Regions from separate parts of the Arthrobacter sp. 01T425 genome, predicted to be linked through region 2. Evidence: riboswitches for the same ligand, from Rfam matches in the RefSeq annotation. Region 2 holds a riboswitch; each other region holds the start of a gene.

The links. A riboswitch is a leader RNA that binds a small molecule or an ion and turns the genes downstream of it on or off. The one in region 2 is predicted to bind thiamine pyrophosphate.
Region 1: linked by a shared signal. The riboswitch ahead of AC1DNG_RS00395 (bifunctional hydroxymethylpyrimidine kinase/phosphomethylpyrimidine kinase) and the one ahead of thiO (glycine oxidase ThiO) in region 2 are both predicted to bind thiamine pyrophosphate.
Region 3: linked by a shared signal. The riboswitch ahead of thiC (phosphomethylpyrimidine synthase ThiC) and the one ahead of thiO (glycine oxidase ThiO) in region 2 are both predicted to bind thiamine pyrophosphate.

What each region holds. Positions count from the first base shown of each region.
Region 1 is NZ_JBFTPY010000001.1:73,831-83,695, reverse strand. It holds gene AC1DNG_RS00420 (glutamate-5-semialdehyde dehydrogenase) at 9-1,394, opposite strand; gene proB (glutamate 5-kinase) at 1,421-2,608, opposite strand; gene obgE (GTPase ObgE) at 2,598-4,187, opposite strand; gene rpmA (50S ribosomal protein L27) at 4,305-4,568, opposite strand; gene rplU (50S ribosomal protein L21) at 4,630-4,938, opposite strand; gene AC1DNG_RS00395 (bifunctional hydroxymethylpyrimidine kinase/phosphomethylpyrimidine kinase) at 5,341-6,888, opposite strand; TPP riboswitch at 6,958-7,055, opposite strand; gene AC1DNG_RS00390 (Rne/Rng family ribonuclease) at 7,204-9,865, opposite strand, start outside.
Region 2 is NZ_JBFTPY010000014.1:1,561-11,425, reverse strand. It holds gene AC1DNG_RS15435 (aminopeptidase P family protein) at 1-1,322, opposite strand, end outside; gene AC1DNG_RS15430 (PHP domain-containing protein) at 1,446-2,291, shown strand; gene AC1DNG_RS15425 (DNA-methyltransferase) at 2,427-3,299, opposite strand; gene AC1DNG_RS15420 (DEAD/DEAH box helicase) at 3,308-5,059, opposite strand; gene AC1DNG_RS15415 (RNB domain-containing ribonuclease) at 5,420-6,913, opposite strand; gene AC1DNG_RS15410 (ferritin-like fold-containing protein) at 6,955-7,626, shown strand; gene thiE (thiamine phosphate synthase) at 7,662-8,360, opposite strand; TPP riboswitch at 8,387-8,507, shown strand; gene thiO (glycine oxidase ThiO) at 8,501-9,811, shown strand; gene thiS (sulfur carrier protein ThiS) at 9,808-9,865, shown strand, end outside.
Region 3 is NZ_JBFTPY010000015.1:84,966-94,830, forward strand. It holds gene ffh (signal recognition particle protein) at 1-1,446, shown strand, start outside; gene AC1DNG_RS16260 (alpha/beta fold hydrolase) at 1,518-2,252, shown strand; gene thiC (phosphomethylpyrimidine synthase ThiC) at 2,249-4,054, opposite strand; TPP riboswitch at 4,050-4,157, opposite strand; gene AC1DNG_RS16270 (GNAT family N-acetyltransferase) at 4,234-4,734, shown strand; gene AC1DNG_RS16275 (amidohydrolase family protein) at 4,738-5,844, shown strand; gene AC1DNG_RS16280 (VOC family protein) at 5,920-6,795, shown strand; gene AC1DNG_RS16285 (hypothetical protein) at 7,232-7,669, shown strand; gene rpsP (30S ribosomal protein S16) at 7,888-8,313, shown strand; gene AC1DNG_RS16295 (RNA-binding protein) at 8,315-8,557, shown strand; gene rimM (ribosome maturation factor RimM) at 8,681-9,313, shown strand; gene trmD (tRNA (guanosine(37)-N1)-methyltransferase TrmD) at 9,314-9,865, shown strand, end outside.

The DNA of each region.
Region 1 (9,865 bases), on a different contig from region 2:
CAGCGTTGCTAGCCCCGGATCTGGCCCTCGCCCTGCACAATCCACTTGGTCGTGGTCAGCTCGGTCAGTCCCATGGGGCCGCGGGCATGGAGTTTTTGGGTGGAAATGCCCACTTCGGCGCCGAGGCCGAGCTCGCCTCCGTCGGTGAAGCGGGTGGAGGCGTTCACGATCACGGCCGCCGAATCGACCTCGGCGATGAAGCGCTCGGCGTTGGCGAGGTCGTTGGTCAGGATCGCTTCGGTGTGGCCGGTGGACCACTTGCGGATGTGCCTGACGGCCTCGTCCAGGCTGTCCACCATGGCCACGGCCAGGTCCAGGTTCATGTATTCGGTGGCCCAGTCGTCTTCCGTGGCCGGCACGGACTGGACCGAGGCCGGCAGGGCGGCGCGGATGCGCTGGTCCACGTGCAGGGTGACCCCGGCAGCCCGCAATGCGGCGGCTACCGCGGGAAGGACAGTGGACTTGGAGTGCACCAGGAGCGTTTCGACGGTGTTGCAGACGCTGGGCCGCTGGGTCTTGGCGTTGAGGAGGATGTCCACGGCCATTTCCTCGCTGGCGGAAGCGTCCAGGAAGATATGGACGTTGCCTTCACCGGTCTCGATGACCGGCACGGAAGAGTTCGTCACGACGGCCTGGATCAGCTCGCGCCCGCCGCGGGGAATGAGCACGTCCACCCGGCCGCGCGCCCGCATGAGCGCGTTGGCGCCGTCGCGGCCGTATTGGTCCACGGATTGGACGGCGTCGGCGGGCAGGCCCACCGATTCCAGCGCATCCCGGAGGATGGTGATCAGGGCGGCGTTGGTGGCAGCGGCGGCGGATCCGCCGCGCAGGATGACGGCGTTGCCGCTCTTGAGGGCCAGTCCGGCGATGTCGACCGTGACGTTCGGGCGGGCCTCATAAATCGCGGCCACCACGCCCATGGGTACGTTGATCTGGCGCAGGCGCAGCCCGTTGGGGAGAGTCTGGCCCCGCACCACGTTCCCGACGGGGTCGGGCAGGGTGGCGAGGTTTTCCAGTGCGGCGGCGAGGGCCGTGATGCGTGACTCGGTCAGCGTCAGGCGGTCCAGCAGGGCGGCGCTGGTGCCGGCGGCCCGGCCGGCCGCGACGTCCTTGGCGTTGGCGGCCAGGATCTGGTGCTTGTGATCCACCAGCGCCTTGCCGACGGCGCGCAGGCCCCGGTCCTTCCAGGCCCGGTTGGCGCGTGCCATCCTGTGGGCGGCGTGGCGTGAGCGGTCTGCGACCGCGTGGACGGCTGCTTCGGTCTCCGTTGCCGTGCCAGGAGCCGCTGCCGGATCCGGCGCCGCGGCGAACCCTTGGGCGGGCGCGGCGTTACCGGCGGGAACGGTGCCGGCAGGCACATCAGTCACGGCAGCGGAAGTCAGGGCCTCAGTCATGCTTCCAGTTTAGGCGTCGGGGGAACCTAGACCAGCACCAGGTCGTCAACATGAACAACTTCGCGGTCATATCCGCGGCCCAGTGCCTTGCCGAGCTCATGGGTGGAGCGGCCCAGCATCTGGGGCAGCTCGGCGGCCGAATAGTTGACCAGCCCGCGGGCAATCACCGTGTTGTCCAGAGACACCATCTCCACGGCGTCGCCGGCCTCGAAGTCGCCCTTCACCGCGGCGATTCCGGCCGGCAGAAGCGAGGTGCGGCGGTCGCGGACGGCCTTGACCGCGCCGTCGTCGAGCACCAGGGTGCCGCGCACGGATGCCAGGTGGGCCAGCCACAGGAGCCGGATCGGCTTGCGCGCGCCGTTGACGGAGAACCACGTGCCCACGTCCTCGCCGGCCAGCGCGGCGGCCGCATTGGCCGTGGATGTTACGAGGGCGTGGATACCCGACCCCGCGGCGATGCTGGCGGCTTCGACCTTGGTGACCATGCCGCCCGTGCCCACGCCGGCCTTGCCGGTGCTGCCGATCGAGACGCCGTCGAGGTCGTGGGGGCCGGAGACGTGCGGAATCCGCTTGGCGCCGTGCGACGGCGGACCGTCGTACAGGGAGTCGACGTCGGAGAGCAGCACGAGCGCGTCGGCGCGGACCAGGTGAGCCACCAGGGCAGCGAGGCGGTCGTTGTCGCCAAAGCGGATCTCGTGGGTGGCTACGGTGTCATTTTCGTTGACCACCGGGACAACGCCGAGGTTCAGCAGCCGGTCCAGCGCGCGGAACGCGTTGGTGTGCTGGCTGCGGCGCATGAAGTCATCGGCGGTCAGCAGCACCTGGCTGACGGTAACCCCGTGCGCGCCGAAGGCGTGGGTGTAGCGGGCCATCAGCAGGCCCTGACCCACACTGGCGGCGGCCTGCTGGGTGGCGAGGTCGCGGGGGCGCTTCTCAAGGCCGAGCGGGGCGAGGCCGGCGGCGATCGCACCGGAGGACACCAGGATGATCTCCGCGCCCGCGTTGCGCTTGTGCGCCAGGGCGTCGGCGAGCCCGGTCAGGGCCTCTTCGGAGATCCCGCCCTTGATGGACGTCAGCGAGGACGAGCCGACCTTGACGACGATCCGGCGCGCCCCGGACAGCGCGGTGCGGTCCGGGGCGTTGATGGTCTGGGCCTTGAGGTCTTGAGCGCTGAGCGGCTGGGACCGGTGCTCGACGACGGCCTTACTCGTCATCGGCTTCGCCCAGTCCACTCTCCTTGAGCGGCTGCCGCGCGCGGCGGCTGCTGACGGATTCGGTCCAGATGCCGGCCTTGCGTTCGGCTTCGAGCTCGGCGCGGGCGGCGGCCTTGGCGTCGCGGCGTTCCTGCTGTTCGTCGCGCTTCTGGCCACGCGTCGGGCGGTCGCCGATGTCGGCGAAGCGCACGTCGGTGCCGCGGGGCGAGGCGAGCAGCTCAGCACCGGCCATCATGGTCGGCTCCCAGTCGAAGACGACGCCGTCGTCCTCGCCGATGACCACCATGTCGCCCGGCTTGGCGCCCTGCTTGAACAGTTCATTTTCGACGCCGAGCTTGGCCAGGCGGTCGGCGAGATAGCCGATCGCTTCCTCGTTGGTGAAGTCGGTCTGCTTGACCCAGCGCACGGGCTTGTCGCCGAGGACGCGGAAGAGCGGCTCAAGGTTCTTTTCTTCGCGGCGGATCGTGAAGCCGGTCTCGTTGACGGCGCGGGGGCGCAGCACGGGGGCGTGTACCTTCGGCGGGGTCGCGGCGACGGCGTCGCGGGCGGCCTTGACGATTTCAGCCATGGCGAAGCCAAGCTGGCGGAGGCCTTCGTGGCTCGTCGCCGAGATTTCGAAGACCTTGTAGCCCCGGGATTCGAGCTCCGGGCGGACGAACTCGGCCATGTCCTTGCCATCCGGCAGGTCAACCTTGTTCAGGGCCACGAGGCGCGGGCGGTGGTTCAGCGGTACGACTTCGCCGTCGGACCCGCTGTAGCTCATGTCGACGGCGTACTTCTCCAGCTCGGCCTCGATGATGGCGAGATCGGAGAGCGGATCGCGGTCCGATTCGAGCGTGCCGCAGTCCAGCACGTGCACCAGGGCGGCGCACCGCTCGACGTGGCGTAGGAAGTGGTGGCCCAGGCCCTTCCCCTCGCTGGCACCCTCGATCAGGCCGGGGACGTCGGCAATGGTGAAGCGGACTTCACCGGCCTGGACGACACCCAGGTTGGGGATGAGGGTGGTGAAGGGATAGTCCGCGATCTTGGGCCGGGCGGCGGACATTGCGGCGATCAAGCTGGACTTGCCGGCGGAGGGGAAGCCGACGAGGGCGATGTCGGCGATGGACTTCAGTTCCAGGACGACGTCGCTGGATTCGCCTTCGATGCCGAGCAGCGCGAAGCCGGGCGCGCGGCGCTTCTGGGAGGACAGCGAGGCGTTGCCGAGGCCGCCAATCCCGCCGGCGGCGGCGATGTATTCGTCGCCTTCGGCCACGAGGTCGGCGATGACTTCGCCGGACTTGGACTTCACCACGGTGCCCACCGGCACCGGAAGGATCAGGGTTTCGCCGTTTTTGCCGCCGCGCCAGTCGCCCATGCCAGGGCCGCCGTTGGTGGCGTGCCGGTGGGGCGCGTGGTGGTAGTCGAGCAGGGTGGTGGTCTGGGGGTCAACGCGCAGGATGACGTCGCCGCCGTTGCCGCCGTTGCCGCCGTCGGGACCGCCGAGGGGCTTGAACTTCTCGCGGTGGACGGAGACACAGCCGTGGCCGCCGGTACCGCCGGATACGTGCAGTACTACCCGGTCTACAAAGCTCGCCACGTGGATCTCCTCAGTGCTGTTCCCCGGACCCCCAAAGAGGCCCAAGATGATTGTAATGCGGTTAAAACACCGGTGGAGCGGACCTAATGGCCCGCCCCACCGATTTAGAACTTATTGTTACTCTGCAGCTGCAGCAGCCACGATGTTCACAACGCGGCGACCACGGCGGGTGCCGAACTCGACAGCACCGGGGGTCAGGGCGAACAGGGTGTCGTCCCCGCCGCGGCCTACGCCGGCGCCCGGGTGGAAGTGAGTGCCGCGCTGGCGGACGATGATCTCGCCTGCGGAAACTACCTGGCCACCGAAGCGCTTGACGCCGAGGTACTGGGCGTTGGAGTCACGACCGTTGCGAGTGGAACTCGCGCCTTTTTTATGTGCCATTTGAAATGCCTGCCTTCAAAAATTCTGGGGAATCTGCTGGAACCTGAACAGTAACGAAGAGTTACTTGATACCGGTGATCTTGACCTTGGTCAGTTCCTGACGGTGGCCCTGACGCTTCTTGTAACCGGTCTTGTTCTTGAACTTCTGGATGACGATCTTCGGACCACGGAGGTCTTCGAGGATCTCAGCCGTAACCGTTACCTTGGCCAGGTCCGCAGCAGCAGACGTGACTTTGTCACCGTCCACCAGGAGCAGTGCGGGCAACTCAAAGGTGCTGCCGGCTCCACCGGGGACGCGGTTCAGGGTAACGAAGTCTCCAATGGAAACCTTCTCTTGGCGGCCGCCTGCGCGGACAATCGCGTACACCACTGGGGAACTCACTTCTCTCGACGTTTATTACTAGATTTGCGTGCGGAACCAGGGGCCAAATTCTTTGGACCGGCTCACGCTGTGCCTCAACGCCGGTGGATTCCTCGGGGGAACCCATGAGCTATCCCCGGAACAAATCCATTTGAAATTCCAAGCGGACCGTTCTCAGGGTCATAACCCAAGTGTTGGCGTAAGCACCGAAGATCTAGAATACGCTAATTTTGCCTTCGGCCGCAAATGAGGCTGGTTCCGGCGGGTAGTCCGTGATAGGCGCCACAACATCTTGATGCAAAGTCCCTGCCAATGTTCTTGGCCGGGATCTTGACCATCTTGAGCTGTGTTGCCGCAACGACTTCCGGAACCGTGCCCCACCATCGTACCGGTAGTCCGGACCAGCTCGCGTCAGGCGTACAGCCGCGGCGCGTCGAAGAAGTCCACTTCGTAGCGCGATGACTGCCGGAAAGCCAGGGCCATGGCCTGCCGCTCGCTCTCCGATGCCCGCCCGGCCGCCGTGTCCGTGTACGCGATGGCCTGCCGGGTCGCGGCGGCGAAGTCCTCGTCGGCGTAGGTCCGCAGCCAGCCGGCGTATGGGTGCTCCCCGGGGGCGCCGCCGGCCAGGAACTCCCGGTGCAGCGTGGAACCGACCTCGGCGTAGAGCCAGAAGCAGGGCAGCGCCGCCGCCACGAGGACGCCATAGCTGCCGGAGACAGAGGCGGCCAGCAGGTGGTCCACATACGCTTTCGTGACCGGGCCCAGGGTGGAGGCCGTGAGGCGCGTGCTGAGCCAGGAACGGTGCAGCTCGGATTCGACCTCCAGGCAGGTCTGCGCCGAACGGGCCCAGAACAGCTGCTCGGCCTCGGTGGGGGCAATCGCCGCGGCCCGGGCCAGGACCCGGGAGTAGCCGTTGAGGTAGATGGCGTCCTGGGCGAGGTAGTACGCGAACTCGTGCTCGGGCAAGGTGCCGTCGGCCAGTCCGCGGACGAAGTCCAGGGCGTAGATCGCCTCAAGATCGCCCGCGGCTCCTGCGCGCAGGGCTGCGGCGAACTCCCCCGCCGCCGGACCCTGCCCGGCCTGGAGGTGCTGCAGGTGGTGGAAGTGGTGGACCGGGCCGGTGCCGGAGCCGACGTCCAGGGCCGAGGCTCCGCGGAGCGCGCCCAGCAGCCACGGCTTGACTTCCCGCAGCGTCGCTTCCCAGTCCCCCACCCTGGCCTGCACAGTGGCCATGGCCGAGGACAGGGAGCAGCCGGTGCCGTGGCTGTTGCGCGTCGCGATCCGCTCCCCCGGCACCACCACCGTTTCCTGGCCGAGCAGGCCGCCGGTGTTGACCAGCGCATCCGGGCAGCCGGTGCCGGCGCCGTGGCCGGCGGCGTCGTGGGCATCGGCGTCGTGGGCATGCCCGTCCCCCGGCCCGGCGCCCTGGAGGTGTCCGCCCTTAACCAGGACGGTGGTGCCGGTCAGGGCGGCCAGCCGCTTGCCCTGCGCCAGGGCCTCGGACCACTCGGCAGCGACGGGTTCCTTGAGCAGGATGGCGAGTTCGGCGAGGTTGGGCGTGATGAGGTCCGCCAGCGGCAGGAGGGCCTGCAGGGCGGCCTCGGCCGATTCCTGCAGGAGCCGGTCACCGCTGGTGGCGACCATCACCGGGTCCAGGACCATGACGGCGGGGCGCACCTTTTCCAGCCAGCCGCGGACGGCGTCGATCACGGCGGCGTCACCGAGCATGCCGATCTTGACGGCGTCGATGCCGATGTCGTCGCTGATGGCGTCCAGCTGCGCCGTGAGGAACGACGCCGGGGGGACGTGGACGGCGCGCACGCCCTGCGTGTTCTGCGCTGTCAGGGCGGTGATGGCGGCCATGCCGTAGCCTCCGTTCGCCGCGATGCTCTTCAGGTCGGCCTGGATTCCGGCCCCGCCGGAGGGATCGGAGCCGGCGATGGCCAGCACGCGGGGAATGCGCGGCGGGGCCGGCAGAGACTCGTTGTGCAGAAAATTGGGCGGGAGGAACTCGGACGGATTCGATTTCGCGGACAAGGAAGACATCCCTTCGCCGGTGCTAACCGGACAGGTTCAACGGGTCTGGATCTCAGCCGGCCCGATGCCCGGCACCCCGTGTCAGTGTTCCAGCCTAGCCCTTGCCACCCGGAGGACCCGTTAACGCACGAGCGGGCCCGGGCCCGGGCGGACGTATGTTACGTCTGCCCTGACCCGGACCCGCGGCCCGACCAGTCGAAATAATGACCGGACGGGGACGTGGTCAGTCGCGGAGGACTACAGCTCCGACGCCGGCACGCCGACGCCGAGGATGATCGGCTCGTTGCCGGCCGGGATGGACGCAGGCCCGGCCGCGGCGGGAGCCTTGGCCTCGTGGACGGATCCGGCCGCGGCCGGCCGGGTTGCCTCGCGGTGCTCCACGGAGGTTTCGTTGGCTGCGCCCTGGGCGCGGCTGGCACTCCGGTTGCGGCGCCCGCGGCGGCCGCGCAGCGTCGTGGTGTCAGCTGTGCGTGACGACGGCGCCTCCGCAGCGCGGACGGCCGACGGCGCCTCGGGCGCCGTGGCTTCCGGTGCGGCAACAGCTGCTGCCTGACCGGCCGCCAGGCCGGCGGCCTGGTCCGGCTTGCCGGCCTCGGCTTCGCCCAGGTTTGCGAAGGCCTCGGTCAGCAGGTCCAGGGTCAGGGCCGGTGACGGCGCGTCCTCCGCGTGCTCGACGAAGGGCAGGGCCACCTGCTCGCCGCCAAACGTCAGCACCGTTGCGGGGCGGCCGGCTGCCTCGTCGGCGGCTGCGAGCTGCGTGACGGCGTCGACGGCGGCCTGGCGGGCCCCGGCGTCGCTGGCTGCGGCTGCCTCCCCGTCGTGCAGGTGCGCGGCGTGCGCCGCGGCAGCGATGTTGGCCAGCGCGGCACGGGTGGCCTCGGCCTTGGCGTGGCGTTCGGCCTCGGTGGGTTCGGCGTGGACGGGCGCGGGTGCGGTCGGCGCGGTCTCTCCGCCCTGGCCTCCCCGGCCGCGGCGACGGCTCTTGCGTTCCGGGCGGGCAGCAGGCTGCGCCTCGGTGCGCGGCACATAGTGCTCCGCGGCGACCGTGTTGGCGCGGCGGTGCTCCACCGGCTCGTCGTGGGTGACGATGCCGCGGCCCGCACATGTTTCGCACTGTTCGCCGAAGACTTCCAGCAGCCCGGTGCCCATCCGCTTGCGGGTCATCTGCACGAGGCCCAGCGAGGTCACCTCGGCCACCTGGTGCTTGGTGCGGTCCCGGCCCAGGCACTCCACCATGCGGCGCAGCACGAGGTCGCGGTTGGATTCGAGCACCATGTCGATGAAGTCGATCACGATGATGCCGCCAATATCGCGCAGGCGCAGCTGCCGGACGACTTCCTCGGCCGCTTCCAGGTTGTTCTTGGTGACGGTTTCCTCGAGGTTGCCGCCGGAGCCGGTGAATTTGCCGGTGTTGACGTCCACCACGGTCATGGCTTCGGTGCGGTCGATCACGAGCGAACCGCCCGAGGGCAGGAAGACCTTCCGGTCCAGGGCCTTGTGGATCTGCTCGTCGATGCGCCAGGCCGCGAAGATGTCCGTGTCCTTGGTCCACTTCTCGAGCCGGCCCACGAGGTCCGGCGCGACGTAGGTGACGTAGGCCTCGATGGTGTCCCAGGCTTCCTCGCCGGAGACGATCAGCTTGGAGAAGTCCTCGTTGAAGACGTCCCGGACCACCTTGATGGTCAGGTCAGGTTCGCCGTAGAGCAGCTCGGGGGCGAGGATCTTGGTGGACGTCGACTGGCTCTCGATGCCTTCCCACTGCGCGCGGAGGCGGTTGATGTCGTGCGTCAGCTCTTCCTCGGAAGCTCCCTCGGCCGCGGTGCGGACAATGACGCCCGCGTCCTCGGGCAGGCGGTCCTTGAGGATCCGCTTGAGGCGGTTGCGTTCGACGTCGGGCAGCTTGCGGGAGATGCCGGTCATGGAACCGCCGGGCACGTACACGAGGTACCGGCCGGGCAGCGAGATCTGGCTGGTGAGACGGGCGCCCTTGTGGCCGACTGGGTCCTTGGTGACCTGGACCAGCACGGAGTCGCCGGACTTCAGCGCGTTCTCGATGCGGCGCTGCTTGCCCTCGAGGTTGACGGACTCCCAGTTCACTTCACCGGCGTAGAGCACGGCGTTGCGGCCGCGGCCGATGTCCACGAAAGCGGCCTCCATGGAGGGCAGCACGTTCTGGACCTTGCCCAGGTAGACGTTGCCGATCAGGGAGTCCTGCTGGGTCTTGGACACGAAGTGCTCGGCCAGGACGCCGTCTTCAAGGACACCGATCTGGATTCTGTCGTCGCGCTGGCGGACGATCATCTGGCGGTCCACGGACTCGCGGCGGGCCAGGAACTCGGCCTCGGTGATGACGGTACGGCGGCGGCCGGTGTCGCGGGATTCGCGGCGGCGCTGCTTCTTGGCTTCCAGGCGGGTGGAGCCCTTGACGGATGTGACGCGGTTGTTCACCGGCGCCTCGGCCATGGCACGCGGCGCACGGACGCGGGTCACCGTGTTGGGCGGATCGTCGCCTTCCCCGCCGGTCAGCTCGAGGTCTTGGTCTCCACGGCGGCGGCGGCGGCGGCGGCGGGAGGTCACACCGTCTTCAAGGATCAACTCGGAGCCTTCGTCGCCCTCTTCTTCGGTGCCTTCCGACTCCGTGTCGGACTCGGCAGAGGTGCGGGTGCGGCCGCGCCGGCCGCGGCTGCGGCGCCGACGGCGGTTGCCGGCGTCCTCGTCCTCGTCGCCTTCCTCGTCCTCGGGCTCAGCTGCTGCGGCGGCAACGGGGACCGGACGCACCACAGTGCTCAGGTCCGGGGCCTGGAAGATGACGGAAGTGAGGGCACCCGGTTCCATGAACAGCGACGCGGCCGGGCTTTCCTCGGGCCGGGCTTCCGGCTCTTCGGGCTGGGCTGCGGCG
Region 2 (9,865 bases):
CAGTCGTGGACGTCGAGGCCGAGGTGGTGGCTGGTGCCGTGCGGCATCCACCGGCGGTGCTGCTGGCCCTCGGTGCTCACGGCTTCCTCGACGGAGACGGGCAGGAGACCCCATTCGGCGAGCCGCTCGGCCAGCACCGTGGTGGCTGCGGTGTGGATGTCCCGGAACTTCGTGCCCGGCTGGGCAGCGGCAAAGCCGGCGTCGGCGGCGTCGAGCACTGCCTCGTAGACCTTGCGCTGGACCTCGGAGAACTTGCCGTTGGCCGGCAGGGTGCGGGTGATGTCCGCGGTGTAGAGGGAGTCGGCCTCGACTCCGGCGTCCAGGAGCAGCAGTTCGCCGGCGTTGATCTTGCCGGTGTTCCGGGTCCAGTGCAGCACGGTGGCGTTGTTGCCGGAGGCGGCGATGGTGTCGTAGCCAAGCTCGTTGCCTTCTTCGCGGGCCCGGGCGAAGAACGCCCCTTCCACGACGCGCTCGCCGCGGTGGTGGGTCAGCGCCCGCGGGATCGCCTTGACCACCTCGGTGAAGCCGGCAACGGTGGCGGCGACGGCGATCTTCATCTGTTCGATTTCCCACTCGTCCTTGAGCAGGCGCAGTTCCGAGAGGGCCTCTGTGAGTTTCTCGTCCAGGGCGTCGAGCACACTCAGGTCGAGGTTGTCGGGGTCCTTGGCCGTGTTGTAGCGGGCAGTGTCGACGAGGGCATCAATGTTCTCGTCAACCTTGCGGACCAGCCTGATGGATATTCCGCCGATCTCCGGCGCACCGACATTCTTGGTGATGGCGAGTTCAAGTTCGGCGATGTCGGCCGTGTCCAGTCCCAGCTTGGCCTTGAACTCGGCCAGGGTCGGGCGTGCGCCGATCCAGAACTCCCCGGAGCGGGAATCGGCGTAGAACTGCTCGGTGTCGCGGCCTGCCAACGGGCGGAAGTACAGCGTGGCGTGGTGGTTTCCGCCGTCGTCGCCGGTGCCCTCCGCTACCGGTTCCAGGATCAGGACCGCATCAGGTTCGTGGTCCAGGCCGAGGCCGGTGAGGTGCGCGAAGGCGGAGTGCGGCCGGAAGCGGTAGTCGCAGTCGTTCGAGCGGACCTTCAGCGGGCCGGCGGGGATGACCAGGCGTTCACCTTTGAACTGGCCTGAGATGGAGCGGCGCCGGCCTGCGGCGTGGCCCGCGACGGCATCCCGCTCGGGGAGCTGTTGCGAGGCCGGCGCCCAGTTGCTGGCCATGAAGGCCTTGAAGGCGTCGGAGCTGGGCCGCTGCGAGCGGTTGTTGACGCGCTCTTCGAGGGGCTGGGAAGCGGAGACTAGGGTGTTATCTGCATCGTTCACCGTCCCATAGTCTCACCAGCGCCGCGGCTTAGGCCAACGGCGCGCTCGCGGTGCAGGGCCGCTGCAGGGCCCCGGCACGAAGGGGCCGAGGCTTTGGATCCTGCCATCTACTAGGCTGGTGAGGTGAGGATCGACCTGCATGCGCACTCCAACGTTTCCGACGGCACCCAGGCGCCGGCCGGCGTCATGGAGTCCGCCGCCGCCGCGGGCCTCGACGTCGTCGCCCTGACCGATCACGATTCCACTGCCGGGTGGGCGGAGGCCGCCGTCGCAGCCCGGAAAGCCGGGGTCGCGCTGGTCCCGGGGATGGAGATCTCCTGCCGCACCGCGGAAGGCATCAGCGTTCACCTGCTCAGCTACCTCCACGACCCCGCGCATCCCGGGCTGCTTGAGGAAATCACCAAGTCCAAGGACGCCCGGCACACGAGGGCGCAGAAGATGGTCACCCTTTTGTCGGAGGACTACCCGCTGACATGGGACGACGTGATTCATCACGTCGCGCCGGGTGCCACCCTGGGCCGCCCCCACATCGCCGACGCGCTCGTCGCGGCCGGTGTGGTGGAAGACCGGGCCGAGGCTTTTGGTTCCATCCTCACAGCACGCTCGCGCTACTGGGTCCAGCACTATGCGCCGGAGCCGGCGCTCGCCGTCGAACTGGTCCGTGCAGCCGGGGGCGTCCCGGTGTTCGCCCACCCAGTGGCATCCGCCCGCGGCCGGATCGTGGGGGAGGGGACCTACCGGGAGATGATCGATGCCGGCCTGGCCGGCCTGGAAATCTACCACCGGGACAACCCCGAGGAGGGCCGGACGTTCCTGCGCCGCATCGCCGAACGCTATGGCCTGCTGATCACAGGGTCCTCCGATTACCACGGCGCGGGAAAGCCGAACCTGCTGGGCGAGAATCTGACCTCCGCAGAAGTCTTTGCCCGGATCGAGGAACTGGGCACGGGCTCGTCCGTGGTGCGCTGAGACCCAGTCCGCTGAGACCCTGGACCCGTGTTGAGCTATCACTTAGCGTCCCTATGAGGCCCCCCAGGACCCGAATAGCCGCCACAAGTGTTAGCGCAACGGGCGGGAACGGCGGGGCGTGGTGAGGGCGGCGGGTCAGAGGGTCGGGAAAGACGTGAACTGCGCCTGCGCGGCCAGGCGTTTGGCCATCACGTCGATGGCCGGCTGGTTCTGGTCCACGCACACGAACCTGCGGTCGAGTTTCGCGGCCACGGACCCGAGCGTGCCGGAACCTGCGAAGAAGTCCAGGCACCAGTCGCCCGGCCGGCTCGAGGCCGCAACCACGCGGCGGATCAGCCCCTCCGGCTTCTGCGTCGGGTAGCCGGTTTTCTCCTTGCCGGTCGGCGAAACGATCGTGTGCCACCACACGTCCGTGGGCAGCTTGCCGAGCTCGCGCTTGGCGGGGGTCACCAGTCCGGGCGCCATGTAGGGCTCACGGTCCACCTCGGCGCTGTCGAAGTGGTACTTCGCCGGGTTCTTGACGTAGACGAGGATGTTGTCGTGCTTGGTGGGCCAGCGGTACTTGGCCCGTGCACCGTAGTCGTACGCCCAGATGATCTCGTTCAGGAAGCATTCGCGGCCGAAGATCGCGTCCAGCATGACCTTTGCGTAGTGCACCTCGCGGTAGTCCAGGTGCAGGTACAGGGTGCCGTCGTCGGCCAGGAGCCGCCAGGCCTCCACGAGCCGGGGCTCGAGGAAGGACCAGTAGTCGCTGAACGCGTCGTCGTACTTGTGCAGGGCGCCCTTGATGGTGTCGTAGGACCGGCCCTTGAACCCGACGCGGTCACCCTCGCCGCCGGCGTTGAGCACCATCCTGGTTTCCTGGCGCCGCTGGACCCGGCCGGTGTTGAAGGGCGGGTCCACGTAAATCAGTGTGAAGGCGCCGTCCGGCAGCGTGGGGAGGTATTCCGCGTTGTCCGCGTGAACCACCAGGTTGCTGCCGTCCGGCGCCCAGACGGTGTCAGTCATGGAGGGGATTAGGCCTCGGCGCCGCTCGGCTGTGCGTCGCCGCCGGCCACTACCTCGCCGTTGCGGCGGCGGGTGCGGGTCCGGCGCCGGGCACGGGTCGCCCGGTCCACCTCGGTGGGGGCCTTCGCCGGCGCGGCGGCAGCAGCTTCCGGTCCCTGTCCGTTCGCAGTGGACGCCGTGGCGGCATCGGCCTCGGCGGGACGGCGACGGCGGTCGCCGGAGCGTCCGCCGGCTTCGGTGCCGCTGCGGCGCGAGTCACGTCCGCCGGTCCGGCTGCCCTCGCGGGCACCGTCACGGCTGCTCGTGCGGCTGCCTTCACGGGCGCCGTCACGGCTGCTCGTGCGGCTGCCGTCCTTTGCGCTGGTGCGCGAGTTCTTCTTGCCGGTCTCGCCGAGGTCTTCGAGGACCTCCGCGTCGACCCCGGCCAGCACACGCTTGTCGCGCGGCAGCCGGCCCTTGGTGCCTGCGGGGATGTCGAGTTCCTCGAACAGGTGGGGCGAGGACGAGTAGGTTTCCACGGGCTCGGGGTAGCTCAGGCCGAGGGCCTTGTTGATGAGCCCCCAGCGCGGCATGTCGTCCCAGTCGACAAACGTCACGGCGGTGCCCTTGTTGCCGGCACGGCCGGTGCGGCCCACGCGGTGCAGGTAGATCTTCTCGTCTTCGACGCACTGGTAGTTGATCACGTGGGTGACGTCGTCGACGTCGATGCCGCGGGCGGCGACGTCGGTGGCAACGAGGACGTCCACCTTGTTGTTGCGGAAGGCGCGCAGCGCCTGTTCGCGGGCGCCCTGCCCGAGGTCACCGTGGATGGCGGCCGCAGCAAAACCGCGGTCCACCAGTTCCTCGGCCACCTTCGCGGCGGTGCGCTTGGTCTTGGTGAAGATGATGGTCCGGCCGCGTCCGCGGGCCTGCAGGATGCGGGCCACCACTTCCACCTTGTCCATGCTGTGGGCACGGTAGATCAGCTGGCGGATATCGCGCTTGGTCAGGCCCTCGTCGTCCGGGTCCGCGGCGCGGATGTGTGTCGGCTGGGTCATGTAGCGGCGGGCCATGGCGATGACCGGGCCGGGCATGGTGGCGGAGAACAGGAGCGTCTGGCGGACCGCGGGCGTGCCGGCGATCAGGGTCTCGACGTCCGGCAGGAACCCGAGGTCCAGCATCTCGTCGGCTTCGTCGAGGATAACGATCTTGACGTTCTTCAGGCTCAGGTGCTTCTGCTTGAAGAGGTCGATCAGGCGGCCGGGGGTACCGACGACAACCTCGACGCCGTTCTGCAGCGCCTCGACCTGCGGCTCGTAAGCGCGGCCACCGTAGATGGTGGCGATGCGGGCGTTGCGCTTCTTGGCGGCGTTTTCGAGGTCTTTGGCTACCTGGACGGCCAGCTCGCGGGTGGGCACGATCACCAGGGCCTGCGGGGCGCCGGGAACGGCCAGTTTGTCGAAGCCGGCGTCGTCGCGGCCGACGACGCGCTGCAGCGCCGGGATGCCGAAGCCGAGGGTCTTGCCAGTACCGGTCTTGGCCTGGCCGATGATGTCATGCCCTGCCAGTGCGACCGGCAGGGTCATGGCCTGGATCGGGAAGGGGTGGGTGATGCCGGCGTCGGCCAGGGACTCCACGATGTCGGCACGGACATTGAAGTCGGCAAAGGTCTTCTCGGCAATCTCGTGCGGCTTTTCGTCCGAGATGATGGTCTCTTCGGGCTCGATGGTCTCCGTGCCGGACTCATCGGTCAGAAGCTGGTGCGTGTGCAATTCACTCACAGGGGAGTTTCCTTATTCATTTTGGGCTGCGCTGCTTGCTCAACGGGGCCGGCCGTGGTGGCCGTTCCGGAGCACGCTCAGGCGCGCAAGCAATTCCAGTGGAAGCCGATCGCGGGCTATCTAAATGCTGGCACTGGGGACCAGCGGGTGTATCTCAAGATCGCGTAGGGGCGGGCTTGTTGAATTCGAAAATCATGGAAATCAACGACCGGGCATCCATTTCTACCTCTTCAGTCTAGCTGTACAAGGCGTGGATCCTCGACTGGGCGGGTGATTACGCCTCGGGAGGTGACCGGGAGGGCGGCCGGCAGCGCTGGCTGGCGACGGCGTGGGGACGGCTAGCGGACCGCCGGCGGGCCGTCAGCCCACGAGCTCCAACTGGATTTCCCGCGTGGCGATGTCCGAGGACAACACCCGGACCCGGACTTTGGTGCCCGGTTCCAGCTCGCCGGGGCATCGTGCGGTCACGGCGGGCTCGGCGATCTGGACGATCCCGGACGGGCCGTTTCCGTTGCCGTTGGTCTTCCCGCCGTTGCCGTTGCTGGTGCCGTTGGTGCCCTTGGCCGGCTTGGGACCGGAGATGACGACAGCGTCGAATTCCTGGCCGACGTGGTTGACGAGCAGGGCCGCCTCAACGGTGTCCAGCGACAGCCGCTCCAGTTTCGCGGCCAGCTGGTCCGAGGTGCCCATGATGGCGGGGAGGGACGACAGCGCCTCCCGGGCCCAGGCAGGAACTTCGGTGCCGTTGCTCAGGGCCTCGCAGATTACCAGCACGAAGCGGTCGACCAGCCGCCGCAGCGGTGCCGTGGAATGGGCGTAGGCCGCGCCGATGGCGGACTGGACGGCGGCGTTGGGCACTGTGCCGTCGAAGGGTGTGTATCCGGCACCGCGGAAGAGCATCCCGGCCGAATGCACAATGGCCAGCTGCCGGGGGTCCGTCGGGTCAAGGGTCCGCAGGTACTCGCCGTAGCGCATTTCCCCGTCCCAGGGCTTGCCGAGGGCGTGGGTCTGCCGGTGGAAGTGGCGCAGTGATGCCTCGTCCGGGGCGGGCATGGTGCGCAGGATGCCGACTTTGCCCTGGAGCATGAGCGCCGCGGCGGCCATCCCGGTCATGAGTGAAATCTGGGCGTTCCAGTCCTCCACCGGCAGCGGCGGGGCCGCTACGATCCGGTAGCCGCCGTCGGGCAGTTGCTGGATCTCCTGTTCCGGCATGTTCAGGCTCGCGCCGCCGCGCAGTCGTTCCAGTTCCACCCGTTTGAGGCCTACTTCTTTCAGCAGCTGCAGCACGGGCGCCGCGGTGCCGGCGTCGAGCTCGGCCTGGACGCCTTTGTAGTTGAGCTTCGCGCGGCTGCGGACCTGTGCCCGGCGCACGAGGACCGAGGCGACCTCTGCCGCGGCGTCGAGCTCGAACTCCCAGACGAACGCCGCGCACAGCTGCCCGGCGAGCAGGCTGCCGGCGGCCTCGCTGATAATCTCCGGATGCAGCGGAATCCTGCCGTCCGGGGTGTAGAAGGTCTGGCCGCGGCGCCGGGTCTCGGCGTCCAGCGCCCCGCCCGGGGCGACAAAGGAGGGGACGTCGGCGATGGCGTAGAAGACCTTGTAGCCGCCGTTGCTCCGTTCGATAAACAGGGCCTGGTCCAGGTCGGTGGACGATGCCGGATCGATAGTCACGAACTCGACGTGCGTGAGGTCAAGGTCCGGGAGCTTGTGCTCGGCCACCGCCGCCTCCGCGTCGCGCAGCACACCCTCGGGGAACGGGCCGGGCAGTTCCAGCGTGGTGCGCAACGCCTTGAGTGCCCCGGCAAGCTGGTTCTGCTGCTCGTGGACACTGGGGGTCAGGCGATGATGTGACACGAAAATCAGGGTAGCCCGATTTCCGCTATTAGTCTTGGAAGATGAGCGCAACTGCGGACGATCCTGCCCTCTACAACAGCTTCCTTGCCGACCTGCTGGGAGTCTTGGCGTACGGCGAGCTTTCCGCCTTCGAGCGGCTGTCCTCGAGTGCCCGGTATTCGCCCACGCTGCATGACCGTGCGTTGCTGGGCAGGATGGCGGTGGTCGAGTTCCAGCATTACGAACTCGTCCGAATCCGGCTCGAACACATGGGCCTGGATACGGAGGCCGCCATGCTGCCGTTCCAGCCCTCGGTGGACCACTTCCACGAACGCACGCGCCCGTCGGACTGGTACGAGGCCCTCATGAAGGCCTACGTGATCGACACGGTCGCCGCGGACTTTTACGGCGTCGTGGGCCGGTACGTCGACGCCGCGACCCGTGAGTTGATCGGGCAGGTCCGCTCCACCGGTGAGTCCACGGCCGTGCTGCAGGCGCGCATCAAGGCGGCCCTGGCCGATGACCCCCGGCTGGCGTCGCGCCTGGCGTTGTGGGCCAGGCGTCTGCTGGGGGAAGTACTGAACCACGCCCAGCGTGTCAGCGCTGAGCACGCGTTCCTCGGCGGACTGTCGGGGCTGGACGACGCCGGCGCCCGGGCGCTGGTCAACGGCCTGGCGGCCGAACTCGCAGCGAACCACGCGCGCCGGATGACGGAGCTGGGTCTCGCCGGATAGTTTCAGTGCCGGCCGGCATTACGGGTGGGACCTGCTTAGGATGCGGCGGCGTCCAGCGCCGCCAGCAAGGCTCCGGCGGCGTGGGCCGGATCAGTGGCGTCGGTGATCGCCCGGACCACGACGATCCGCCGGGCACCGGCATCGACTACCTGCTCCACGTTACTGAGGTCGATCCCGCCGATCGCGAACCACGGCAGCACGCTTTCGTTGACCCTGCCGGTTCCCTCCGCGTCCGCCCCGCCGATCGCCTGGGCGGCGTAGCGCACCAGATCGAGGCCGACGGCGGCGCGCCCGGGCTTGGTGGGCGTCGCCCACACGGGGCCCACACAGAAATAATCGAGCCCTTTGCGGCCTGGCGCGGCAGCGATGGCGGCGTCCACCTGCTTCGGGCTGTGGGTGGACAGACCGATCACGGCATCCTTGCCGAGAAAGCCGCGGGCGGCGTCGAGCGAAATGTCCTTCTGGCCGACATGGAACACCGGAGCCCCGGACAGGGAGGCGATGTCCGCCCGGTCATTGACGGCCCACAGCCGCCCGTGGCGCTGCGCTGCGGTGTGCAGGACCTCCAGCAGTTCCAGCTCCTCGGAGGCCTCGAGCGACTTGTCGCGCAACTGGATGATGTCCACGCCGCCGGCGAAGGCGGCATCCACGAAGTCCTCGAAGTCGCCGCGGTCCCTGCGGGCGTCGGTGCAGAGATAGAGGCGGGCGGTGGTGTGGAGAGGGTCCTGGCTCATGGGACCAGCCTAGTTCCTCTAAACTGGGCGCATACCGCGGGAGCCCGCAGCAGCCATGTCGCCGCTGCCCGGCTGAGAGGGCGTCAGAGCCGACCGCTTGACCTGATCCGGCTAGTACCGGCGTAGGGAAGGAATTTTTCATGGGCACACGAGCAGGCCGTGCGGCCGGAGCCGCAAATGACGCCGACGCCCAGGTTTGTGACACGGGGCCCGGTACCGCAGAGGGAATCATCGCGGGGGATACGACTGCCGACGTGGCCGTGATCGGCGGCGGGGTGATCGGCCATGGCATCGCGTTCGAGGCCATCCGCTCGGGCCGATCCGTGGTCCTGATCGATGATGCTCCCGGCAGCGGAGCCAGCTGGGCCGCGGCCGGCATGCTGGCCCCCGTGAGTGAACTGCACTACCAGGAGGAACAGCTCCTGGAACTGATGCTTGAGGCCTCCCGGTTGTGGCCAGGATTCGCTGCGGCTCTCGACGCCGTTGCCGCCGGCGCGGATTCCCCGGCGGGTACCGGCTACTTAACGACGCCGACCCTGGCGGTGGGGGCCGACGCGGCGGACCGGCGCGCGCTCGCGGACTTGAGGGAAGTCCAGAAGGCATGCGGCCTGGCCGTGGAGCCACTGACAGTGCGCGAGGCGCGCACCCGGGAGCCCCTGCTGAGTCCCGGCATCTCGTGTGCCTTCGACATCCCGGCCGACCACCAGGTGGACCCCCGCCTGCTGATCACCCGGCTCGCCGGCGTGCTCGGTGCGGAAGGCGGCAGCTTCGTCCGGCGGCGCGCGGCAGGCCTGCTGTGGCAGGACGGACAGGTGGCAGGTGTGCGGTTGGCTGGCGGCGGTACCGTACGGGCTGCCGAGACCGTGGTCGCCAACGGGCTCGGCGCCGCCGCGCTCGAGGAGCTTCCGGCCGGGCTGGCGCTGCCGCTGCGGCCCGTCTACGGCGACATCCTCCGGCTCCGCGTGCCTCCGCATCTGCAGCCGCTGCTCACGGCCACCGTGCGGGGCATGGTGCGCGGCATCCCGGTGTACATCGTCCCCCGCCAGGACGGCACCGTGGTGATCGGGGCCACCCAGCGGGAGGATGGACCGTCGGATCCGCACGCGGTTTCCGCCGGCGGCATTTACCAGCTGCTGCGGGATGCCCAGCAGCTGGTGCCTGCGGTCGCCGAGCTGGAGCTTTTGGAAGCCACGGCGCGGGCGCGGCCCGGAACCCCGGACAATGCCCCGCTGCTGGGGCGGATCGCACAAGCGGACGGCGGCGACGTCCCGGGACTCATCATCGCCACAGGATTCTTCCGGCACGGCGTCCTGCTGACCCCCGCCGCTGCCGCCGTGTGCCGGCAACTCATGGATTTCACGCCGGACCCGCGCTGGGCCGGGTTCCGCCCCGACCGTTTTTCCCGCATCCCGGTTACGTCCGGGGACAGCCCTAAGAAGGAAGCAGCATGAACATCCGACTTAACGGAACGGATCAGAGCGTCGCCGACGGCGCCTCCGTCTCCG
Region 3 (9,865 bases), on a different contig from region 2:
CGGGAATTCACCGGCCGCGTGCGCGAGCGTGCCCTCGGCGCCGAGGTCTCCGGGGCGCTGAACCCGAGCCAGCAGATCGTGAAGATCGTCAACGAGGAACTCGTCGAGATCCTCGGCGGCGAGACCCGCCGGATCCGCCTGGCCAAGACCGGACCCACCATCATTATGCTGGCGGGCCTCCAGGGCGCCGGCAAGACCACCCTGGCCGGCAAGCTCGCCAAATGGCTCAAGTCCCAGGGCCACAGCCCCATGCTGGTGGCCTGCGACCTCCAGCGGCCCAACGCCGTCACCCAGCTGCAGGTGGTCGGCCAGCGCGCCGGCGTACCCGTGTTCGCCCCGCACCCGGGCGCCACGTCCACCGAACTGGACCACCCTGCCGGAGACCCCGTCGCCGTCGCCCGTGACGGCGTCGAGGAAGCCAAGCGCACCCTGCACGACGTCGTGATCGTGGACACCGCCGGCCGTCTCGGCGTCGACGCCGAGATGATGGAGCAGGCGCGCCAGATCCGCCGCGCGATCGTCCCGAACGAAGTCCTGTTCGTGATCGACTCCATGATCGGCCAGGACGCCGTCAACACTGCCCTGGCCTTTGACGAGGGCGTCAACTTCACCGGCATCGTGCTCTCCAAGCTCGACGGCGACGCCCGCGGCGGCGCCGCGCTCTCCGTCGCGTCGGTGACCGGCAAGCCGGTCATGTTCGCCTCCACCGGCGAAGGCGTGGACGACTTCGAGCTCTTCCACCCGGACCGCATGGCCTCGCGCATCCTCGACATGGGTGACGTCCTCACCCTGATCGAGCAGGCCGAGAAGTCCTGGGACAAGGATGAAGCCGCCCGGATGGCGAAGAAGTTCGCCGACCAGGAAGACTTCACCCTCGATGACTTCCTCGCCCAGATGCAGCAGATCCGCAACATGGGCTCCATGAAGAAGATGCTCATGATGATGCCGGGTGCGCAGAACATCCGCCAGCAGCTGGAGCAGTTCGACGAGCGCGAGATCGACCGCGTCGAGGCCATTGTCCGCTCGATGACCCCGCACGAGCGCGTGGCTCCGAAGATCATCAACGGCTCCCGCCGGGCCCGTATTGCCCGTGGTTCCGGCGTGCACGTCTCCGAGGTCAACGGACTGCTGGAACGGTTTGCCCAGGCCCAGAAGATGATGAAGAAGATGGCCGCCGGCGGCGGGATGCCCGGCATGCCGGGGATGCCCGGCATGGGCGGCGGGGGCGGAGCCCGCAAGGGAGCCAAGTCCGCGCCCAAGAAGAAGGCCCGCTCCGGCAACCCGGCCAAGGCGGCGCAGGAACTGCGCGACGCCGAGGCCCGGCGTGCCGCCGGCCCCAAGGCGCTGCCCACCGGCGCGTCGTTCGGCCAGCAGGGCGGCGACTTCGATCCGTCCCAGCTGAACCTGCCGAAGGGTTTCGACAAGTTCCTCGGCGGCAGCAAGTAGCCGCAAGTGCTGACGGCCGCCGGCACTGTGTCGCCGGCAGCATCAGCACTGAAGTGCCATAGGGTTAGACAATGTTCAAGCAGCGCGTAGTCTTCGTCCACGGGGACGGCAGCTTCGGCGCCGCCGCGTGGCCAAAACAGCACGGAATGGCGCTGGACTACGACGCCCTGTTCCTGCGGCGGCACGGGTTTGACGCCGTCGCGGAACCGCTCGAATCCAGCTTCGCCGCCGACGCCGCCATCGTGCTCGCCTCGCTGGCAGACGACGGCCGCGGCGAGGCCGGCGGCCATGTCGTGGCCCATTCGCAGGGCGCGATCGCTGCGATGATGGCCGCCGTCGAACGGCCCGACCTCGTCCAGTCGCTGACCCTGGTGGAACCGGCCTGCCTGTCCCTGACCGCGGAGCTCCCGGCCACCGCCGCGCACCGGGCCCTGATGCAGCCGCTCTTCGACGTCCGCCACAACCTCAGCGACGACGACTTCCAGCGGGAGTTCATCCGCCGCGCGTTCGCGGCGGATGCCCCCGGGGCCACGACGCCGGAGGCCCTCCGGGCTGCGCGCCGGCTCCGCCTGCAGGCGCCGCCGTGGGAAGCCCCGCTGCAGATCGTGCCGGGCGTGCCGACCCTGGTCCTGACCGGCGGCTGGGAACCGCTGTATGAGGAAATCGCCGGCTACCTGCGCGAGACAGGCGCCCTGCACCGCACGGCGCCGGGAGGGCACCGGCCCCAGGATTCAGCCGAAGGGGACCGGGCCATCCGCTCCTACATCGCCGAGGTCAGCCGGCACCAGCACGCCCGGGCGTCCTAGGAAGCTGCGGGTCCTCCCACTGAGGGCTGCGGCAGGTAGACCTTGCCGCCCGAGGCGAGGAACTCGTTGCTCTTCGCCCGCATTCCGGCCGTCATCTGCGCTAGGGCCGCCTGCGAATCTGCTGATCCGTATTCGTCCCGGATGTCCTGGCTGATCCGCATGGAGCAGAACTTCGGACCGCACATCGAGCAGAAGTGGGCTGTCTTGGCCGGCTCCGCGGGAAGCGTCTCATCATGGTAGGCCTCGGCCGTGACCGGGTCCAGGGACAGCGCGAACTGGTCCCGCCAGCGGAACTCGAACCTTGCCTTGGACAGGGCATCGTCGCGTTCGTGCGCGCCGGGGTGGCCCTTGGCGAGGTCCGCGGCATGGGCGGCGATCTTGTAAGTGATCACCCCCGTCTTCACATCGTCCTTGTTCGGCAGCCCGAGGTGTTCCTTGGGCGTGACGTAGCAGAGCATGGCAGTGCCGTAGCGGGCGATCTCGGTGGCGCCGATCGCCGAGGTGATGTGGTCATAGCCCGGTGCGATGTCCGTGACGAGCGGCCCGAGTGTGTAAAACGGGGCGCCCTTGCAGAGTTCCTGCTGGCGCTCCACGTTTTCCCGGACGAGGTGGAAGGGCACATGCCCGGGGCCCTCCACCATGACTTGCACGTCGAAGTCCCAGGCCCGCTGCGTGAGCTCGGCCAGGGTGTCCAGTTCGGCGAACTGTGCCGCGTCGTTGGCATCCGCCGTCGCGCCCGGCCGCAGCCCGTCGCCCAGGGAGAACGCGACGTCGTAGCGGGCGAAGATCTCGCACAACTCATCGAAGTGGGTGTACAGGAAGTTCTCCCGGTGGTGCGCCAGGCACCAGCCGGCCATGATGGAACCGCCGCGGGACACGATGCCGGTGACCCGGTTGGCCGTCAGCGGCACATACCGCAGCAGCACGCCGGCGTGGATGGTCATGTAGTCCACGCCCTGCTCGCACTGTTCGATCACGGTGTCCCGGAAGATCTCCCAGGTCAGGGCGTTCGCCTCACCGTTGACCTTCTCCAGCGCCTGGTAGATCGGGACCGTTCCGATGGGGACGGGGGAGTTACGGATGATCCACTCGCGCGTGGTGTGGATGTCGTCCCCGGTGGAGAGGTCCATGACGGTGTCCGCGCCCCACTGCGTGGCCCACTGGAGTTTGTCGACCTCCTCGGCGATGGAGCTGGTCACGGCGGAGTTGCCGATATTGGCGTTGATTTTCACCAGGAACGACTTGCCGATGATCATCGGCTCGGATTCGGGGTGGTTGACGTTGTTGGGAATGATCGCGCGGCCCGCGGCCACCTCGCTGCGCACCAGCTCCACATCGCAGTTCTCGCGCAGCGCGACGAACCGCATTTCCTGGGTGATGACACCGTCCCGGGCGTAGCGCATCTGCGTGACGGTCCTGCCCTCAACGGCCCGGCGCGGCACCGGCCGGCCGCCCCGCCACTCGGCCGACGCAGCACCGCGGCGCACCGCCGATTTGCCGTCGTCGAGCAGCTCCCGTTCGCGGCCGGCGTAGGGTTCGGTGTCCGCCCTGGCCTCAATCCAGGGGGTGCGGAACGGTTCCAGCCCGCGGACCGGATCGCTGCCCGGGCCGGCAGTGCGGTACACCCGGAACGGCGGGTTCCGGACGCCGCCCGGGGAGGGTTCCAGGGCGATCTCGGTCACCGGCACGCGGATGCCATGCTCCTGGTCCGTGCTGAAGGCCAGCGAGTGGGACTTCAGCGACTGCGTGGCGGCTGCGGACTGAATTTGGACAGGGCTGTGCTGTGTCACTTGGGTGTTCACGGAAAAGCTCACTTCCTTCGCCGGCATTACCCGGACAGGTTCAACGGTCGCAGGCTGCGTCAGCCCGATCTCAGCCCCTGCAGGGGCACCCGTGTGGTCGTAGACGAAACTACCACGCACCTCCGGCCGGCCCTCGAGTGTGACGGAGTGCGGTCGGGCCGCGGTGTTAGCGTGGCATTGTGACTCTGCCCAGGGCCGTGCCCCGCATCCGGATGGCGACGCCGGAAGACCTCCCGGCGCTGCCGGTTCTCGAGGCCTCAGCAGACCGCATCCTCGAAGCGGAGCTGGGGAACCAGACGCTCCCGGCTCCGGAGTTGACGACGCCGGTTGAGCCGCTCTTCATACTTGTCGCCGGAAACCCGCCCGTAGGGTTTGCCCGCGTTGACGAGGTCGGCGGCCAGGCCCATCTGGAACAACTCTCCGTGCAGCCGGACTCCGCCGGGCGGGGGATAGGACGGTCCCTGGTGGAGGCGGCCCTTGATGCGGCCCGGAGCCGTGGCTATTTATCGATGACGCTTTGCACCTTCGCAGGCGTCCCGTTCAATGCGCCGTTTTATGCGAGCTGGGGTTTCGAGGAACTCGCCCAGCCAGGACAGGCGTTGGGCGCCCTGCGGATCCACGAAGCGCAGCTGGGGCTGGACCGTCTTGGCCGGCGGATCGTCATGCGGATTAGGCTTTAGGTCATGACCGGCATCATCGAGTTCAGCGGGCCTATCCTCACCGCGGCGGACCAGGAACGCCGCGGGCTCTGGTCGGTGGGCGGCCTGCTAACCTTCCACCGTCCGGCCGCCGCGCCTGACCTCGTACTCGACGGCTGGGTCATGCCCGGCCTCGTGGACGCGCACTGCCACATCGGCCTCGGCCCGGGCGGGGACGTTACCGAGGACACCGCGGAATCCCAGGCCCTGGCGGACCGCAACGCCGGGACGCTCCTGGTCCGCGACGCCGGCGCCGTCCACAACACACGCTGGCTCCAGCAACGCGCGGACCTGCCCCGGATCATCCGCTCCGGCAGGCACCTCGCCAGGACCCGGCGGTACCTGCCTGGCCTGGCCGTCGAGGTCGAACCGGAGGATCTCGTCGAGGCCGTGCGCAAGCAGGCCCGCGCGGGCGACGGCTGGGTCAAGCTCGTGGGGGACTGGATCGACCGCGACGCCGGCGATCTCGCCGCCAGTTTTCCCGCCCGGACGGTCAAGGACGCCGTCCAGGCCGCCCACGATGAGGGGGCCCGCGTCACCGCACACTGCTTCGCCGAAGACACCCTCGACGACATGCTCGACGCCGGGATCGACTGCATCGAGCACGCCACCGGGCTGCTGCCGCGGCACCTGCCGCGCTTCCTCGAACAGGGTGTTCCGATCGTGCCCACCCTGATCAACATCGCCACGTTCCCGGACATCGCCGCCCGGGCGGCGGCCAAGTTCCCCCGCTACACAGCCCACATGCGCTCGCTGTGGGAGCGCCGGGCGGAGCGGATCCTCGAAGCCCACGAGGCCGGGCTGGCGATCTATGCCGGCACCGACGCCGGCAGCGTGATCAGCCATGGCAGGATCGTGGACGAGATCCAGGCCCTGCACGCCGCCGGCCTTTCCGCCGCTGCCGCCCTCAACGCCGCGAGCTGGTCTGCGCGGACCTGGCTCGGCGCGGAGTCCATCGGTGAAGGGGCAAGCGCTGATGTCCTCGTCACCGCCGAGGATCCGCGGAGCAATCCGGCCACGCTCCGCCGGATCCGGCATATCGTGCTGCGTGGGCTGCCGGTGGACCGGGCGCCAGTCCATGTTTTGGAATAAATTGAAGCTTCAAGTAATTTATCTTTATGTAGAGTCGCCGAAGGCCGGTGGCTACAGAATCCACGGAGCATTGCCATGACCGCAGAAGCCAGCACCCAGGACCTCCTTCCTGCCGAACTCACCATGGGCACCGTGATGCTCAAGGTCGGCGACATGAAGCTCATGACCGACTACTACCAGCGCGCCCTCGGCCTGGAGACTGTGGCCGAACAGGACGGCGGGCTCTACCTTGGGCGCCAGCAGAAGCCGCTGGTGCATCTGGCGCCTGCCCCGGGCCTGAATCTACCTTCCCGCGGCGAGGCCGGGCTCTTCCACACCGCCCTCCTCTTCGAGGACCAGCACTCCCTGGCGGCCACCATCGCCACCGCGGCCCAGTACGAGCCCCAGTCCTTCACCGGCAGCGCGGACCACCTCGTCAGCGAGGCGTTCTACTTCAATGACCCCGAAGGCAACGGCATCGAGCTGTACTGGGACCGGCCGCGGGCGGCGTGGTCCTGGGAGGGCAAGAACGTCGTCATGGACAGTCTCGCCCTGCCGCCGCAGCGCTACCTGCAGCAATACCTGACCGAGGAGTCCGTGGCCGGCCAGCGCCAGGCCGCCGCCGGCGTCGGGCACGTCCACCTGCAGGTCGGCGACGTCCAGTCGGCGCATGATTTCTATGTCGGCACGCTCGGCTTCGAAAAGACCGCGGGCTGGCACGGCCAGGCGCTGTTCGTCTCGGCCGGCGGCTACCACCACCACATGGCCATGAACGTCTGGAACAGCCGCGGCGCGGGCCCCCGGCGCGACACGCTGGGCCTGGGCGAGGTCCTCATCGAGGTGCCCTCCGGCGACGACGTCGCGGCCCTGGCCGACCGGCTCAAGGTTGCCGGCGTCGAATCCCACCACACCGGCGCCGAGCTGCGCTTCGAGGATCCGTGGCGCAACCGGATCCGCGTCGCCGTGCGCTAGAAGTTCTCTCCGGGCGCGCTGGTCGCTGGACATGTCCAGCGCGCACAGCTCCCCCCGGACATGTCCACTCTTCGCCGGCGGGAACGCTGGGCATGTCCACTGCTCGCGGCCGGGACTCCGGAACATGTCCATTGCTCGCAGCCGGGAATGGACATAGTTGCCATATGTCCAGTGCTCAGGGTCAGGGGAGGGCATGTCCAGCGGGCCTTGGTCGGGTTCCCCGGGCCAGCGAGGGACATGTCCACTCTTCGCCAGCAGGAGACTGGAACATGTCCAGTGCTCGCAGCCGGGAATGGACATAGTGGCCATATGTCCAGTGCTCAGGGCCAGGGGAGGGCATGCCCATCGGGCGGGGCGAGGTCGTGCTGAAGCGGCTAGGCTGAAGCGACGCCGAAAACAGCGGTCTGCGGACCGCCGAACCCTAAGGACCAGCTGCATGGGATTCACCGAACTCTTTGTGTCCACCCACGAAGAAGCCCTCAAGCGCGCCGGCGCACTGGAAGGCGGCAGCCCGGCCGCCCCGGGCGCCGTCCGCATCCCGGAGATCAGCGATTTCGAGGTGGAGCGGCTGGGAGACCTCGCCGGCGTCGCCGTGCACGCCCCGGGCGCGGACTATGAACTGGCCATGGTCGACGTGGCCAGCGACTCGCTGCTCGGCGTCCCGGCGGCAATGGTCCGTACGCTGGCGGAACTGCTCAGCTATGAAACCGAAGGGGAGGGCGAGGTCCTGGAGGATGTCGCCGCCAACTGGGCCGCCGAGGAGGACATGCCCTTCGGCCCCGACGAGGCCCGGGACTACGTCCGCCGGATCGCCGAGCTCGCCGCCGGCGTCGACCCCGCCACCAGGTCCGGCCTCTACGTCTGGACGTCCTGACCGGCCCTCGAGGCCGCATCCAGGCCGCGCGCTGGTGCGCCGGGTACGTGTCAAGTCGAAATCCTGCCGGTGATCTGGCACAATGAACAGGTACTCGATCTGCGTGGCCCCTCTCTCCGCGTCTGGATCTTGTCCTTTAGAACCCCCAAGTACGGCCCGCCCCACGGGTGCAGAACGCCGGGCTCGACCCCGTTTCAGAAACAGGAGTGACCACAAAAGTGGCCGTAAAGATTCGCCTTAAGCGCTTCGGTAAGATGCGCGCACCGTACTACCGCATCGTCGTCATGGACTCACGCTCCAAGCGTGATGGCCGTGCTATCGAAGAGATCGGCAAGTACCACCCGACCGAAGAGCCCTCGTACATCGAGGTCGACACGGACCGTGCCCAGTACTGGCTCGGCGTCGGCGCACAGCCGTCCGAGCAGGTCGCCGCAATCCTGAAGATCACCGGTGACTGGCAGAAGTTCAAGGGTCTCCCGGGCCAGGAGGGAACCTTGAAGACCAAGGCTCCCAAGGCTGCCTTCGTTACCCCGGAAAAGGGTTCCGTGATCATCCCGGAAGCCATCACCAAGAAGGCCAAGAAGGACGAAGCTGCCGAGGCTCCCGCCGACGCCGCCGAAGCAGAGACCACCGAGGCTGAGTAAATTGCTGGCAGAAGCGCTCGAACACCTGGTCCGCGGGATTGTTGACAGCCCCGAGGACGTCAAGGTCAGTGCGAAGAACAACCGCCGCGGGGAAACCCTCGAGGTGCGCGTTCATCAGGACGACCTCGGACGGGTGATCGGCCGGCAGGGCCGGACCGCACGCGCACTGCGCACTGTGGTTGCGGCGCTGGCGGACGGCGAGCCGGTCAGGGTCGACGTCGTCGATACCGACCGCCGCCGGTAGCGCGTTCAGCACTACTTGTCTTAAGTCCGGCCCCTTCACCAGATAATGGTGGAGGGGCCGGACTGTTTTCCCGTAATTCCGCACCAGAGAATACAGAATCACCAACCCCGAACAGAGGAACAGATGCAGCTCCAGGTGGCACGAATCGGCAAGCCCCACGGCATCCGTGGCGAAGTGACCGTCCAGGTGCTCACGGACGCGCCCGGCGACCGTTTTGTCCCCGGCACGCAGTTCATCGTGGAACCCGCCTCGGCCGGGCCGCTGACGGTAATCAGCGCCCGCTGGAACAAGGACATCCTGTTGCTGGCCTTCGATGAGATCGAGACCCGCAACGAGGCCGAGACCCTGCGCGGCGCCAAGCTGTTCATCGAAACCGAAGACATCGGCGCCGAGGACGACGACGAGGGCTGGTACGAGCACGAGCTCGTTGGCCTGGAGGTCCGGGTGGGCGGCGACGTGGTCGGCAAGGTCTCCGGACTGCACACCCTGCCGGTCCAGGACCTGCTGGTGGTCACCACCGATGAGGGCAAGGAAGTCCTGATCCCGTTCGTCGAACAGATTGTGCCCGAGGTCAACGTGGGTGAAAAGTACGTCCTCGTCACCCCGCCGCCCGGACTGTTCGAAGTCAACACGGACGAGGCGCCCGAGGCCCAAAACCCCGAGGCCCCAAACCTCGAGGCCCAAAACCCCGCAGCCCAGGCTCCGAAAGCCGAGGGTGCCGCGGCCCGGAACTCCGAAGAGCAGGGCATCGCGTAGATGAGAATCGACGTCGTCAGCATCTTTCCGGAGTACCTGGCCCCGCTGGAGCTGTCGCTGATCGGCAAGGCCCGCCAGGACGGCCTGCTGGACCTCAAGGTCCATGACCTGCGGGACTTCACCACCGACCGGCACCGCACGGTCGATGACACCCCCTACGGCGGCGGCGCCGGCATGGTCATGAAGCCCGAACCCTGGGCTCAGGCCCTCACCGCCGTGGCCGCCGGGCGGTCCGGGGGCGCAAGGGACGCCGGCGCACCTGACGATGCCGGCACCCCCGGCACCCCAGAGTCTGCCGGCCCGGAAGATGCCGCCAAGCCTGTCCTGATCGTCCCGTCGCCGGCGGGGGAGCGCTTCACCCAGGCCACCGCGCACGAACTGGCCGAGGAAGACCAACTGGTCTTCGCCTGCGGGCGCTACGAGGGCATCGATGAACGGGTCCTGGAATGGGCCGCGGAGCACTTCACGGTGCGCCCGATGAGCCTGGGGGACTACGTCCTCAACGGCGGCGAGGTCGCCGTGCTGGCCATGGTTGAGGCCATCGGCCGGCTG